3 regions of the Niveibacterium sp. genome follow, and region 1 is predicted to be linked to each of the others. Evidence: predicted binding sites of a transcription regulator. Region 1 holds the regulator's gene; each other region holds the start of a gene.
The links. Region 1 encodes sigma-54, which starts transcription at its own class of promoters, with help from an activator protein. Its sites were predicted from a motif close to TGGCACGCTTNCTGCTNA; they were not measured.
Positions count from the first base shown of each region.

Region 2: rsxA (electron transport complex subunit RsxA) is a predicted target of sigma-54. The motif match lies at 2,026-2,043, and genes of this name have one in related genera.
Region 3: ACE3P0_RS05790 (PEP-CTERM sorting domain-containing protein) is a predicted target of sigma-54. The motif match lies at 2,453-2,470, and genes of this name have one in related genera.

Region 1 is NZ_JAYRDJ010000006.1:32,032-36,223, forward strand. Features, by position in the region: gene recA (recombinase RecA) at 1-636, shown strand, start outside; gene recX (recombination regulator RecX) at 657-1,106, shown strand; gene lptB (LPS export ABC transporter ATP-binding protein) at 1,093-1,815, shown strand; gene ACE3P0_RS06425 (RNA polymerase factor sigma-54) at 1,832-3,307, shown strand; gene hpf (ribosome hibernation-promoting factor, HPF/YfiA family) at 3,319-3,642, shown strand; gene ptsN (PTS IIA-like nitrogen regulatory protein PtsN) at 3,761-4,192, shown strand, end outside.
Region 2 is NZ_JAYRDJ010000034.1:26,271-30,462, forward strand. Features, by position in the region: gene rsxC (electron transport complex subunit RsxC) at 1-868, opposite strand, end outside; gene ACE3P0_RS17600 (RnfABCDGE type electron transport complex subunit B) at 880-1,407, opposite strand; gene rsxA (electron transport complex subunit RsxA) at 1,419-2,000, opposite strand; gene nifL (nitrogen fixation negative regulator NifL) at 2,294-3,874, shown strand; gene nifA (nif-specific transcriptional activator NifA) at 3,878-4,192, shown strand, end outside.
Region 3 is NZ_JAYRDJ010000005.1:47,533-51,724, forward strand. Features, by position in the region: gene ACE3P0_RS05775 (response regulator) at 1-205, shown strand, start outside; gene ACE3P0_RS05780 (phosphoribosyltransferase family protein) at 211-783, opposite strand; gene ubiD (4-hydroxy-3-polyprenylbenzoate decarboxylase) at 805-2,286, opposite strand; gene ACE3P0_RS05790 (PEP-CTERM sorting domain-containing protein) at 2,531-3,556, shown strand; gene ACE3P0_RS05795 (tetratricopeptide repeat protein) at 3,640-4,192, shown strand, end outside.

The DNA of each region.
Region 1 (4,192 bases):
GACATGCTGGTCCGCTCGGGTGGTGTCGACATCCTGGTCATCGACTCGGTTGCTGCGCTGACGCCGAAGGCCGAAATCGAGGGCGAGATGGGCGACCAGCTGCCCGGCCTGCAGGCCCGCCTGATGTCGCAGGCACTGCGCAAGCTGACCGGCAACATCAAGCGCACCAACACGATGGTCATCTTCATCAACCAGATCCGCATGAAGATCGGCGTGATGTTCGGCAACCCGGAAACCACGACCGGCGGTAACGCGCTGAAGTTCTACGCCTCAGTGCGTCTGGACATCCGCCGTACCGGCACGATCAAGAAGGGCGACGAGGTGATCGGCTCGGAGACCAAGGTCAAGGTCGTCAAGAACAAGGTCTCGCCACCGTTCAAGGAAGCGCACTTCGACATCCTCTACGGCGAAGGCATCTCGCGTGAAGGCGAGATCATCGACATGGGTGTCGAGCAACGCTTCGTCGACAAGAGCGGCGCTTGGTACGCCTATAACGGCGAGAAGATCGGGCAAGGCAAGGACAATGCGCGCGAGTTCCTGCGCTCGCATCCTGAGACTGCACGCGAAATCGAGAACAAGATCCGCGTTCAGTTGGGCCTGCCCGAGCTGCCGGCCGGGGAAGCTGCCGCGGCCTGAACGGGCCACGAAGACAAGCGATGAGCAGCGACGAGCTGAAAGCCCGCGCGCTGCGCACGCTGGCGCAGCGCGAGCACAGCCGGGCCGAATTGGCGCGCAAGCTCGCGGCGCATGGCGAGCCGGAAGCGGTCGAAGCGGTGCTTGAACGGATGAGCGAACTGGGCCTGCTGTCCGACGCCCGCTTCGCCGAAAGTTATGTGCGCAGCCGCGCCGGCAGGCTGGGCCAGCGACGCATCCAGCACGAGCTCGCACAGCGCGGCGTGGATCAGGACACGATCAGCGACGCGCTAGCGAGCGAGTTGGGCGAAACAGAGCTGGAACGCGCCCGGGCCATATGGGCACGCAAGTTTGGCAATGTGCCGGGCGATGCAAAGGAATGGGCGCGCCAGGCGCGCTTTCTGACCGCCCGCGGATTCTCCGCGGAGGTCGTGAGAAAAGTGTTGAAAGAGCCGTTCGATGAGTCTGCTTAAGGTAGGCGGTCTATCCAAGCGCTACAAGGCGCGCACCGTCGTGCGCGATGTTGGCTTCGAAGTCGGCAGCGGTGAGGTCGTCGGCCTGCTCGGCCCCAACGGTGCCGGCAAGACGACCTGCTTCTACATGATCGTCGGCCTGGTCCGCGCCGATGGCGGCAATATCATCCTTGACGACAAGGAGATCACCCACCTGCCGATCCACAAGCGGGCGCATCTGGGCTTGTCCTACCTGCCGCAGGAAAACTCGGTCTTCCGCAAATTGACGGTCGCCGAGAACATCCTCGCGGTGCTCGAACTGCAGAAGCTGCCAAAGGATCAGCTCACGGCCCGGCTCGACCAGCTGCTGGGCGAACTGGGCATCACGCACCTGCGCGACGCCACCGCGATGTCGCTGTCGGGGGGCGAGCGCCGCCGCGTTGAAATCGCACGCGCGCTGGCCACCAACCCGCAGGTGATCCTGCTCGACGAGCCCTTTGCCGGCGTCGACCCGATCGCCGTGATCGACATCCAGAAGATCATCCGCTTCCTGAAGGATCGCAACATCGGCGTGCTGATCACCGACCACAACGTGCGCGAGACGCTGGGTATCTGCGATCGCGCCTACATCATCACCGAAGGGGTGGTGCTCGCCAGCGGCCGCCCTGACGAAATCGTCCAGAACGACAAGGTTCGCGAGGTCTACCTCGGCGAACATTTCCGACTCTGATCGCGCAACCCCTACGATGAAGCCCTCGCTCCAGCTCCGTATCTCCCAGCAGCTCGCGCTGACCCCGCAGCTGCAACAGTCGATCAAGCTGCTGCAGCTATCGACCCTGGAGCTCAACAGCGAAATCGAGCGCATGCTGCTCGAGAACCCGTTGCTCGAACGCGAAGACGCGGAATCGGACCCGGAATCCTGGGGCCAGTCCGCCACCACCCCGAGCGGCGACGAACGCACCGACACCGCCAACGATGTCGCCGCGGAGGCAGCGGAGACCTCACCCGAACCGAGCGAACCGAGCTTTGACGATGCCGGCAGCTACGACGACGGCCCCACCGAGTGGTCCGGCGAAGGCGGCGGCAGTGGCAGCGGTAGTCGCGACGAGGACGACGAGACGGACTTCCAGGAATTCCGCGCGGCGCAGACCAGCCTGCGCGACCACCTGGATGAACAAGTCGCCCTGATGCCGCTGTCGGACCGCGATCGCGCGCTGCTGCGCTTCATGATCGAAGCGCTCGACGACGATGGCTACCTCACCCAGCCGCTCGAAGAACTGCTCGAACTGCTGCCACCCGAATTCGAAGTCGACGTCGACGAGTTGCAGATCGCGTTGGCGCATCTGCAGAACCTTGACCCCACCGGTATCGGCGCCCGTTCGCCGGGCGAATGCCTGAAGCTTCAGTTGCGTTTGCTACCCGAGAGCACAGCGCGCGATGCGGCGATGGTGATCGTCGAACAGCATTTGGAGCTGCTTGCCGCGCGGGACTTCGTGCGCCTGAAGCGGCATCTGGGTTGCAGCGACGAGACCCTGCGCGAAGCGCATCAGCTCGTCTGCAGCCTCGATCCACGCCCCGGTGCACGGTTTGCCGCAATCGAGACGCGTTATGTGATCCCGGATGTGATCGTGCGCAAGGTACGCGGCCACTGGAGTGCGACACTGAACCCGGACGCAATGCCCAAGCTGCGGATCAACCAGCTCTACGCCGGCATCCTGCAGCAGCACCGTGGCTCGGCCGGATCACTGGCCGGGCAGTTGCAGGAGGCGCGCTGGATGATCAAGAACGTACAGCAACGCTTTGACACGATCCTGCGGGTCTCCCAGGCAATCGTTGACCGCCAGCGGCAGTTCTTCGATTATGGGGACGTGGCAATGCGCCCGCTGACGCTGCGCGAAATCGCAGAGCAGCTTGATCTGCATGAATCGACGATCTCGCGGGTGACCACACAGAAGTACATGGCCACGCCAAGAGGTATCCTTGAACTGAAGTATTTTTTCGGCAGCCACGTCGCCACGGATTCTGGCGGCGCGTGTTCAGCTACGGCGATTCGTGCGCTGATTCGCCAGCTGGTCGCGGCAGAGGATCGCAAAAAACCGCTTTCCGATGCGCGGATTGCCGAGCTTCTCGGCCAGCAGGGGATAGTCGTTGCGCGACGTACCATCGCAAAGTACCGCGAGTCGCTCAACATCCCGCCGGTCAGCCAGCGCAAGATGATCTGAGAGGATAAATCATGAACCTGAACATCACCGGACACCATCTCGAAGTTACCGCCGCCCTTCGCGACTACGTAACGTCGAAACTGGATCGCGTGATTCGCCACTTCGATCATGTCACCAGCGTGAACGTGATCCTGTCGGTGGATAAGCTGAAGCAAAAGGCGGAAGTGACGGTACATGTACGCGGCAAGGACATTTTCGTCGAGAGCATCGAGGAAGATCTGTATGCCGCAATCGACGCCATGACGGACAAACTGGACAGGCAGGTTCTCAAGCACAAGGAAAAGTCCTACGATCACGGCCACGAGGCGCACAAGCGCCAGTCTGCAGAATCGTAATCACGGTCGCTCTAGTGAATCCCGGCGCGTAAGCTTGCGGAAAGCCCCCGCGCCGAACATGAGCTGACCCCGGATCTGCGCGCCTTCGGGCGCGCAGTGCATTTCTGAACCCCCAAGCATGAATCTCATCGCCCCGCTGCTGCCGCCGTCCAATGTGCTCGTCGACCTTGACGCGAGCAGCAAGAAGCGCGTTTTCGAACAGGCAGGCCTGCTCTTCGAAAACCATCAGGGACTCGCGCGCAGCGCTGTCTACGACGCGCTATTCACACGCGAGAAGCTCGGCTCTACCGGGCTCGGTCAAGGTATTGCGATCCCGCACGGCCGCATCAAGGGCCTGCGCGACGCCGTCGGCGCCTTCATCCGCCTCGCCCAACCGGTGCCCTTCGAGGCGCCGGACGGCAAGCCGGTGAACCTGATGTTCGTGCTGCTGGTGCCCGAAAGCGCCACCGAACATCACCTGCGCCTCCTGTCGGAACTGGCGCAGATGTTCTCCGACCGCAGCTTCCGCGATGCCCTGACGCTGGCCAGCGATACATCCGAGGCACACACC
Region 2 (4,192 bases), on a different contig from region 1:
AGAGCGCCTCGCCATGGCGAAGCGCACGGTGGATCGCCGCGCAGGTGCTGACGTTGTTTACCAGCACGCCGATGCTGGCCGTGCGCGCGCCAGCGGGTACCTGGCGGCCTGTGAGCACTTCCACCAGCTGGCGATCCGACCCCATCGGGTAACGTGCGGGCACCGGGCAGACCCGGATTTGCGCGAACGGCGCCGCCGCCGCGCGCATCGCGGCAATTGCCTCCGGCTTGTTGTCCTCGATCCCGACCAGCGCGCTGGCGGCGCCGACCGCGTGCATCAGGATGCGCACGCCGTCGACCACCTCGTCGGCGCGGTTGCGCATCACGCTGTCGTCGCTCGACAGGTAGGGCTCGCACTCGCCACCGTTGATCACCAGCGTTTCGACGGCCAGCTTGCGACCAAGCTGCGCTTTGGGGGCGGACGGAAACGTGGCGCCCCCCAGGCCGACGATGCCGGCATCGGCGATGCGCCGCGTCACTTCGTCTGGCGGCAGCGCGAAGGGGTCGTCTGCTGCGCAGGCTTCGATCGCCTTGTCTTCGCCGTCGAGCGCAATCGTGATCGCATCGAAAGGCAGCCCCGAAGGGTGTGGTGCCGTGACCGGGCCAATTGCCGTGACCACCCCGGAGGATGGCGCATGCACCGGCGCCGACACGGTGCCCTGCGCAGCGCCGATCAACTGACCGCGCAGCACTTTGTCGCCCGGTGAGACTACCGCCTTCGCAGGGGCTCCAACGTGTTGCAGCAAAGGCACGCGCAGCGTGGCCGGCAGCGGCATCACCCGCAGCGGCTCGTCGGCCGCAGGGCGCTTGTGGTCGTTGTGCGGATGCACACCCCAGCGGCCACCGTTGATTTTGTCGAGAAGTCCCATGCGAGTGTTCCTCAGGCGAAGGCCGGCAGGGCCCAGTTCCAGTCCTGCAGGGTCTTGGGCTTTGCTTGCAGCCCGATCGCGCCGGTCGGGCAGGTTTCAACGCAAGCGCCGCAGCCAGTGCAGGCTTCGTGCAGCACACCATGAATCTGTTTGCTGGCGCCGAGGATTGCGTCGGTCGCGCAGGATCTGAGGCAACGACAGCAGCCGATACAGATTTCTTCCTGGATCGCAGCGAGCCGCGGCCCTTGGTCGGCGATACCGGCCATGTCGAGCGGGATCCCCAGCCTGGCGGCAATCGCCTGCGCCAGTGCGGCGCCGCCGCCGGGGCACACGGTGGCCGGCGCGTTGCCGGCAGCCAGCGCATCCGCAGCCGCCGCGCATCCAGCCAGGCCGCACTGGCCGCAGTTCGTGCCGGGCATCATCGCGGCAAGCTCCACCGCCAGATCGTCGGCCTCCACCGCAAAAACCCGCGCGGCAAGGCCCAGCAACAGGCCGAGCACCAGCCCCAGCGTGGAGAGAATGAATACGGGAGCGAGCATGGCAACCTCCGTCAATTGAAGTTGAGACCGGCGAAACCCATGAAGGCGAGCGCCAGAAGGCTGGCGAGCACGAAGCTCAGCGGCGGGCCTTCGAGCGCCTTCGGTACGCGCGCCAGCGCAAGGCGTTCGCGCAGGCCCGAGAACATCAGCATCGCGAGCGTGAAACCGAGTGCCGAGCCGAAGCCGTACACCACGCTCTTCACGAAACTGTTGCCGTCCTGCACGTTCAGCAGTGCGAGCCCGAGCACCGCGCAGTTGGTGGTGATCAGCGGCAGGAAGATGCCAAGCGACTGGTACAGCGCCGGCATCGTCTTCTTGATCACGGCCTCGATAAACTGCACGGTTGCGGCAATCACCACGATGAAGGTGAGGATGCGCAGAAATTCCAAACCGATCGGCTGCAGAATGAAGTGATCCAGCACCCAGCTGGCCGCCACCGCCACAGTGATCACGAAGGTGGTTGCGAGCCCCATGCCAAAGGCGCTTTCCATACTTTTGGAAACCCCCATGAAGGGGCACAGGCCAAGAAACTTGCTCATCACCACGTTGTTCACCAGCGCGGTGCTGACCAGAAGAATCAGGTATTCGCTCATGCGGTTCGAAGCCTCCTGCCCTGGATCCGCATGGAGCGTGCCAAGTCGATGCACGCCGCACCGGGGCAGTGCGCGAAGGCCGCGCCATCGGGCGCCGCAGCCGGATTTCCGCATGCGTTGATGGCGTCCGGAAGCGCCGATCGGCGTGTCGGGGATGCAACAAACCGAGCTTGTGTTGTGATGAATCCTCACAACGACGCCGGCATTTGATGTCGCTCAAGCGTGGCGATGGGGCGCGAGAATTCGGCACGGTTGCTGCATCGAAGCAGACGAGCGTTCAAACGAGGCCCGCCATGCCAGAGCAGAAGAAAACCGCCGAGAAGAAATCCGCGCGCCCCGCTGCCCGGAAGATCCCCGCCGCCTTGTTCCGTGCCGCGGTCGAGCAAGCAGACATCGCGATCTCGATCACCGATCCGCGCGCGCGGATCGAATATGTGAACCCGGCCTTCACGCGCGCAAGCGGCTACAGCGTCGCGGACGCGGTGGGCCAGCATCAATCGATCCTGTCAAACCACAGCACACCGCCCGAGGTGTACAAATCGATGTGGCGACAGATCACGGGTAAGGAAACCTGGAGCGGCCGACTGGTGAACCGGCGCAAGGACGGCGCGCCCTACCTTGCGGATCTGACCGTCACGCCGGTGCTCGATGAGGCGGGCCAGATCAGCCACTACTTGGGCTTGCATCGCGACATCACCGCGCTACACAAGCTCGAATGTGCGGTGCGCAACCAGAAGGCGCTGATCGAATCGGTGGTCGACGGGGCTCCGCTGGTGCTCGCGCTACTCGACATCAGCGACCGCGTGGTGCTCGACAACCTTGCGTACAAGGCGCTGATGTCGGATCTCGGCATGGCCGAACCGGCCAAGGTGCTGCTGGACGCGATTCGCAACGAACTGGGCAGCGGCTTCGGCCCCTTCAAACCAGGCAGCCACGCCTTCCTCGACCGCCAGGTGCGGCTCGACCGCCCCCACTGGCGTTCGCCGCGCTGGTTCTCGTGCTCGGCGGTATGGGTGGCTGCCGACAGCGACGAAGCCGACCACTTCTACGCCAGCAAGGGAGAGGCCTTTCTGCTGCTGGTCGCAACGGATGTGAGCCGTCAGGTACAGGAGCAGGAGAAAGCCCGCATCGCTGCGCTGCAGGCGGTGATGGCCGAGGAGAGCCGTCAGCAGGCGCTGCGCGAAAGCCTGTCGGCCGCCGTCTATCAGATGGAGGGGCCGCTCAACATCCTCGGCTCGGTGGTCAACATGATGGGCCGCCGCGGCTGCGACCCTGCGCAGGCGGCGCTCGCCGATGCGCTCAAGGCTGGCCAGGCTGCGCTCGAAACGCTGCGTGGGACGATTCCCGCGCGTGCGCCTGAGGCCAGCACCTCGGTCAACCTCAACGAGGTTGTGCGCGACGTACTGGACCTTTCCGCGGTGCGCCTGCTTACCGCAGGTGTCTCGGTCAGTTGGCAGCCGCAGCTGGTGCTGCCCGGCATCCAGGGCTCGCCCACGCGGCTGCGCGCGCTGCTCAAGGCGTTGGTGGACAACGCGATCGAAGCGATGAACGTGAAGGGCTGGCAACAGCGCGAGCTCAGCATCAGCACGCGCACCCGACACAACAGCCTGGAGGTGCGCGTGGAGGACAGCGGCCCGGGTTTGCCCGAGGCGCTTCGCCTGAAAGCCTTTGAGCCCTTCTTTAGCACCAAGAAGCAACTCGGTAGCCATCTGGGAACCGGGCTTCCCGCGGCACAACAAGTCGCGGTAGATCACGGCGGCAGCATCGAGTTGGGCAACGCTGCCAGCGGCGGTTGCACCGCCCTGCTGGTGCTGCCGCTACCCCCGCAGACGCGCGCCCCGGCGCCGATGCACGACAGTCGCGAGATCGGATAAGCCATGGATACCGAAGGCGCACTCCACCGCATCCAGCTCGAAACGCTCTACCGTGTGAGCGTAATTCTTTCGCGCACACTCGACGTCAAGCAAGCCCCGCAGGAAGTGCTGCGCGTGCTGGAGGAATCCGCTGGTCTTACGCGCGGCATGATCAGCGTGCTCGATTCCGACAGCGGCGAACTGGTTGTCAACGCCTTGCAGGGTGTAGAAGCCGACGAGTTCGAGCCGGTTCGCTACCAGTCCGGCGAGGGGGTGCTGGGCCTGATTCTTGAAGAGGGCAAGACGGTCGCCCTGCCCTCGATCGCCAGCAACCCGCGC
Region 3 (4,192 bases), on a different contig from region 1:
GCCGGATCCGCTGCTGACGCAGCGTGAAAAGGAAGTGCTGGCCTTCATCGCTGAAGGCCTCTCGAGCAAGGAGATCGCCCAAAGGCTCGATCTGTCGGTGCGCACGGTCGAAACGCACCGCCTCAACATCAAACGCAAACTTGAACTCGATGGCTCGGCCGCGCTGGCCCGATTCGCGGTCGAACGCAAGCGGACCGGCCTGTAGACCGCTCAGCGCCCGCCGAAATGATGGGGCCGCAGCAACTCGATCTTGAACTCCGGCTCGTACGGCGGCACATGGCACTCGACCACATCGCGGTCTGACAGCTGCAGGCAGAGCCCGACGAAATCGGCCTTCACCGGCAGCGATGCGACACAGCGATCCGCCAGCACCGCGGCGTGCACCGCCAGCGCCCCACGCTGCGTCAGGTAGCCCAGCACGCGCGCGAGTGAGTGCCCCTGGTAGAGCACGTCATCCACGACGAGTACCGTCGCACGGGAGAGATCACGCGCAGCGAAGTCGACGTTCTCGGTCAGTTGCGTGTCGGCGTGCAGCAGCGACAAATCGTCGCCGTAACGTTTCAGTTTGATCTCGTAGCGCGGCAAGCTCAGCCCGTAAACCGCCTGCAGACGCAACTGCAACATCGTCGAAAGCGGGCCACCGCGCCGCAGGATGCCGAGCAACAGTGGATCCTCGGCCCCGGCCAGCAACGGAAAGGCCTGCGCCGCCATCCAGTCCACAACCTTGTCCAGACGCGGCGCGTCGTAAAGCGTGAACCGATCTCCGGGCACCGTGGTATCCATCGCTTGCCCCCTTCGCCGGGCCTACAGCCCCAGCGCGCCCCACATATCATCGACCCGCTGTTTCACCGCTGCGTCCATCTCGATCGTGCGCCCCCACTCACGCGATGTCTCGCCCGGCCATTTGTTGGTCGCATCCAGCCCCATCTTGCTGCCCAGCCCGGCCACCGGAGACGCAAAGTCCAGGTAGTCGATCGGCGTGTTGTCGACCAGGGTGGTGTCGCGCGTGGCGTCGACACGGGTGGTCATGGCCCAGATCACTTCCTTCCAGTCGCGCACGTCCACGTCGTCATCCACCACGATGATGAACTTCGTGTACATGAACTGGCGCAGGAAGCTCCAGATGCCGAACATCACGCGTTTGGCGTGGCCCGGGTAGGCCTTCTTGATGCTGACCACCGCCAGGCGGTAAGAGCAGCCCTCCGGTGGCAGGTAGAAGTCGACGATCTCCGGAAACTGCTTCTGCAGCAACGGCACGAAGACCTCGTTGAGCGCCACGCCGAGCATCGCCGGTTCGTCCGGCGGCTTGCCGGTGTAGGTGCTGTGGTAGATCGGATCGCGCCGCATCGTGATGCGCTCGATCGTGAACACTGGGAAGTTCGACACCTCGTTGTAGTAACCGGTGTGGTCGCCGTAAGGGCCTTCGGGCGCCATGTCGTCGGGGTGAATCACGCCTTCCAGCACGATCTCCGCCGAAGCGGGCACATGCAGATCCGATCCCACGCACTTCACCAGTTCGGTCTTCGCCCCGCGCAAGAGTCCCGCGAACTGATACTCAGACAGCGAATCCGGCACCGGCGTGACCGCGCCGAGAATCGTCGCCGGATCACAGCCAAGCACCACCGCAACCGGGAAGGGCTTTCCCGGATTGGCCTGCTGAAACTCGCGAAAATCCAGCGCGCCACCGCGATGCGCCAGCCAGCGCATGATCACGCGGTTCGGTCCCAACACCTGCTGGCGGTAGATGCCAAGGTTCTGGCGGTTCTTGTGCGGGCCTCGGGTAACGACCAGCCCCCATGTAATCAGCGGCGCAGCGTCGCCCGGCCAGCAGTGCTGGATCGGCAGGCGCGCCAAGTCGACGTCCCTGCCCTCCCACACCACCTCCTGGCACGGTGCGGAGCCGACCACCTTCGGCGACATGTTCATTACCTGCTTGAAGATCGGCAGCTTCTCCCACGCATCCTTCAAACCCTTCGGGGGCTCCGGCTCCTTCAGGAAGGCAAGCAGCTTGCCCACTTCACGCAAGGTCGTTTTCCAGTCGCCGTCCTCACCCATGCCGTACGCAACACGCTGCGGCGAGCCAAACAGGTTGGCCAATACCGGCATCGCGCATGCACGCCCCTGTGTATGCGGCTTCTCGAACAACAGGGCCGGCCCCCCTGCTCGCAGCACACGGTCGGCGATCTCGGTCATTTCGAGGTGGGTATCCACCGGCTGGGCGATACGCTTGAGCTCGCCGCGGGTTTCGAGTTGCGCGACAAAGTCACGCAGGTCCTTGTAGCGCATTGAATTCAGCGTCTTTCAAACGGGTTCGAACAGGACAAAGATGATACCGCTGGCGTCTCACCGACGCGGTTCAGGTGCGACGGAAATTCTTACACCATGGCCATCAGACTCGAAAATAACGCAGAAAACATCAATTATTTCAACAAGCTAGCCGCCAACCCCAAGCTGGCACGGCGCCTGCTTAATGCTCCGCGAGTCGGGACATCGTCCTGCCACCCAACGACAACGAGGCTCAATCGTGAAAATGAAATCACTCGCTGCCGCCATCCTGCTGATCGGCGGAGCTGCAATCTCCACGGCCGCTAGCGCCGGCGCAGTCATCTCCAACGGAACCGTCAGCCTTGGCGTTAACGACCTCGGCGCGCTGAACTACGACGGCGTCGGTCTCAAGTACAACGTCACCGGTGGCGACAGCACGGTGTATGGCTGCACCTGCGAAGGCTGGGGCGCCGCAATCGCTTCGACCGGTGTTGCCGGCTACCAGAACACGTCCGTCGGTACCGGCGGCCTGAGCCTGGTGTCCTTCACCTCCACCGCGTCCTCCGCAGTCTCGGTCACCCGCGTGTTGAACGCCGCTGGTGCTGCAATCCTCGAAGTCACGCACAATTACCACCCGATTGCCACCACCTCCGCACTGTACGCAGTGGACGTCACGATCAAGAATCTTCAGACGTTTGCGATCGCCTCGGGCGACCTGCGCTATCGCCGCGTGATGGACTGGGATATCTACCCGACCGCCTTCAACGAGTTTGTGACGATTCAGGGCGTACCCGGCGCGCTGGGTATCGCCAACGGCAGCAACCTGCTGCACACGACGCGTGACGGCTTCGCATCATCGAACCCGCTTGACTCCAGCCACCGCCTGCTCGGCGCAACAGCCTGTGCTCAGGACGACGCCAATTTCACCGACTGCGGCCCGGATGACCACGGCGCGCTGTTCGACTTCAACTTTGCCGCGGTTGGCGCCGGTGACAGCGTAAAGTTCACCACCTACTACGGCGCCGCCGGCACCGAAGCTGATGCCGATCTGGCCCGCCGCATGGTGGACGGCGACGCGTCCGATGTCGAAATCGGCATCTACTCCTACGGTCAGGCCAATGTGGCAGGCGGCCCGACGACCGGCGTGCCGAATACCTTCATCTTCGGTTTCGGCGCCTCGGCTGGCGTGTTCATCCCGCCGGGTGGTGACGTACCGGAGCCGGGCAGCCTCGCTCTGGCTGGCTTGGGTCTTGCCGGTCTGGCCGCTGCACGCCGTCGCCGCGCGAAGTAAGTTTTCTCTGCAGTACGCAAAAGTACCCCTTTCCGGTTTCCGGAAAGGGGTATTCTTTTTTTGTGTTCAGACTCTCGCCCGCCATGAAACTCCGTCACATCGCATTACTGCTCGCTGGCCTCGCGCCACTCGCGTCGATCGCAACGCCGATCCATAACTTCCTGGATATCGAACCGCGCGCAGTGACCAAGGCGGCAACCCCACTCGACAAAGGGTATGACGCCCTCAATGAGGGCAAGTACGATCAGGCGAGACAACTGTTCAGTGAAGCGGCGAAGGCTGAACCAGCCAACCCGCTCCCACTGCTCGGGTTGGCGGATATTGCTCGACTGCAGCGCAAAGACGCAGAGGCCGCCGACTGGGTCAAGAAGGCCTATAAGGCCGCGCCGCAATCGGTCGATGCGCTGGTCGCGATGGCGCGCCTGAGCATAGCGACAAAGCAGTGGAAGGAAGCGGAGCGTTTTGCTCTGGAAGCAGCGAAAGCAGATCCGAAAGCCGTAGCGCCGCAACTCGATCTGGGCGAGTTGTACCTGAACGTGCAGCACAAGCCGGATCTTGCTGCCGAGGCGTTCAAAAAAGCGTCTGAACTGAAGCCGGATCACGCTGGCGCGCGCTTCGGCCTGGGCATGGCTCTGC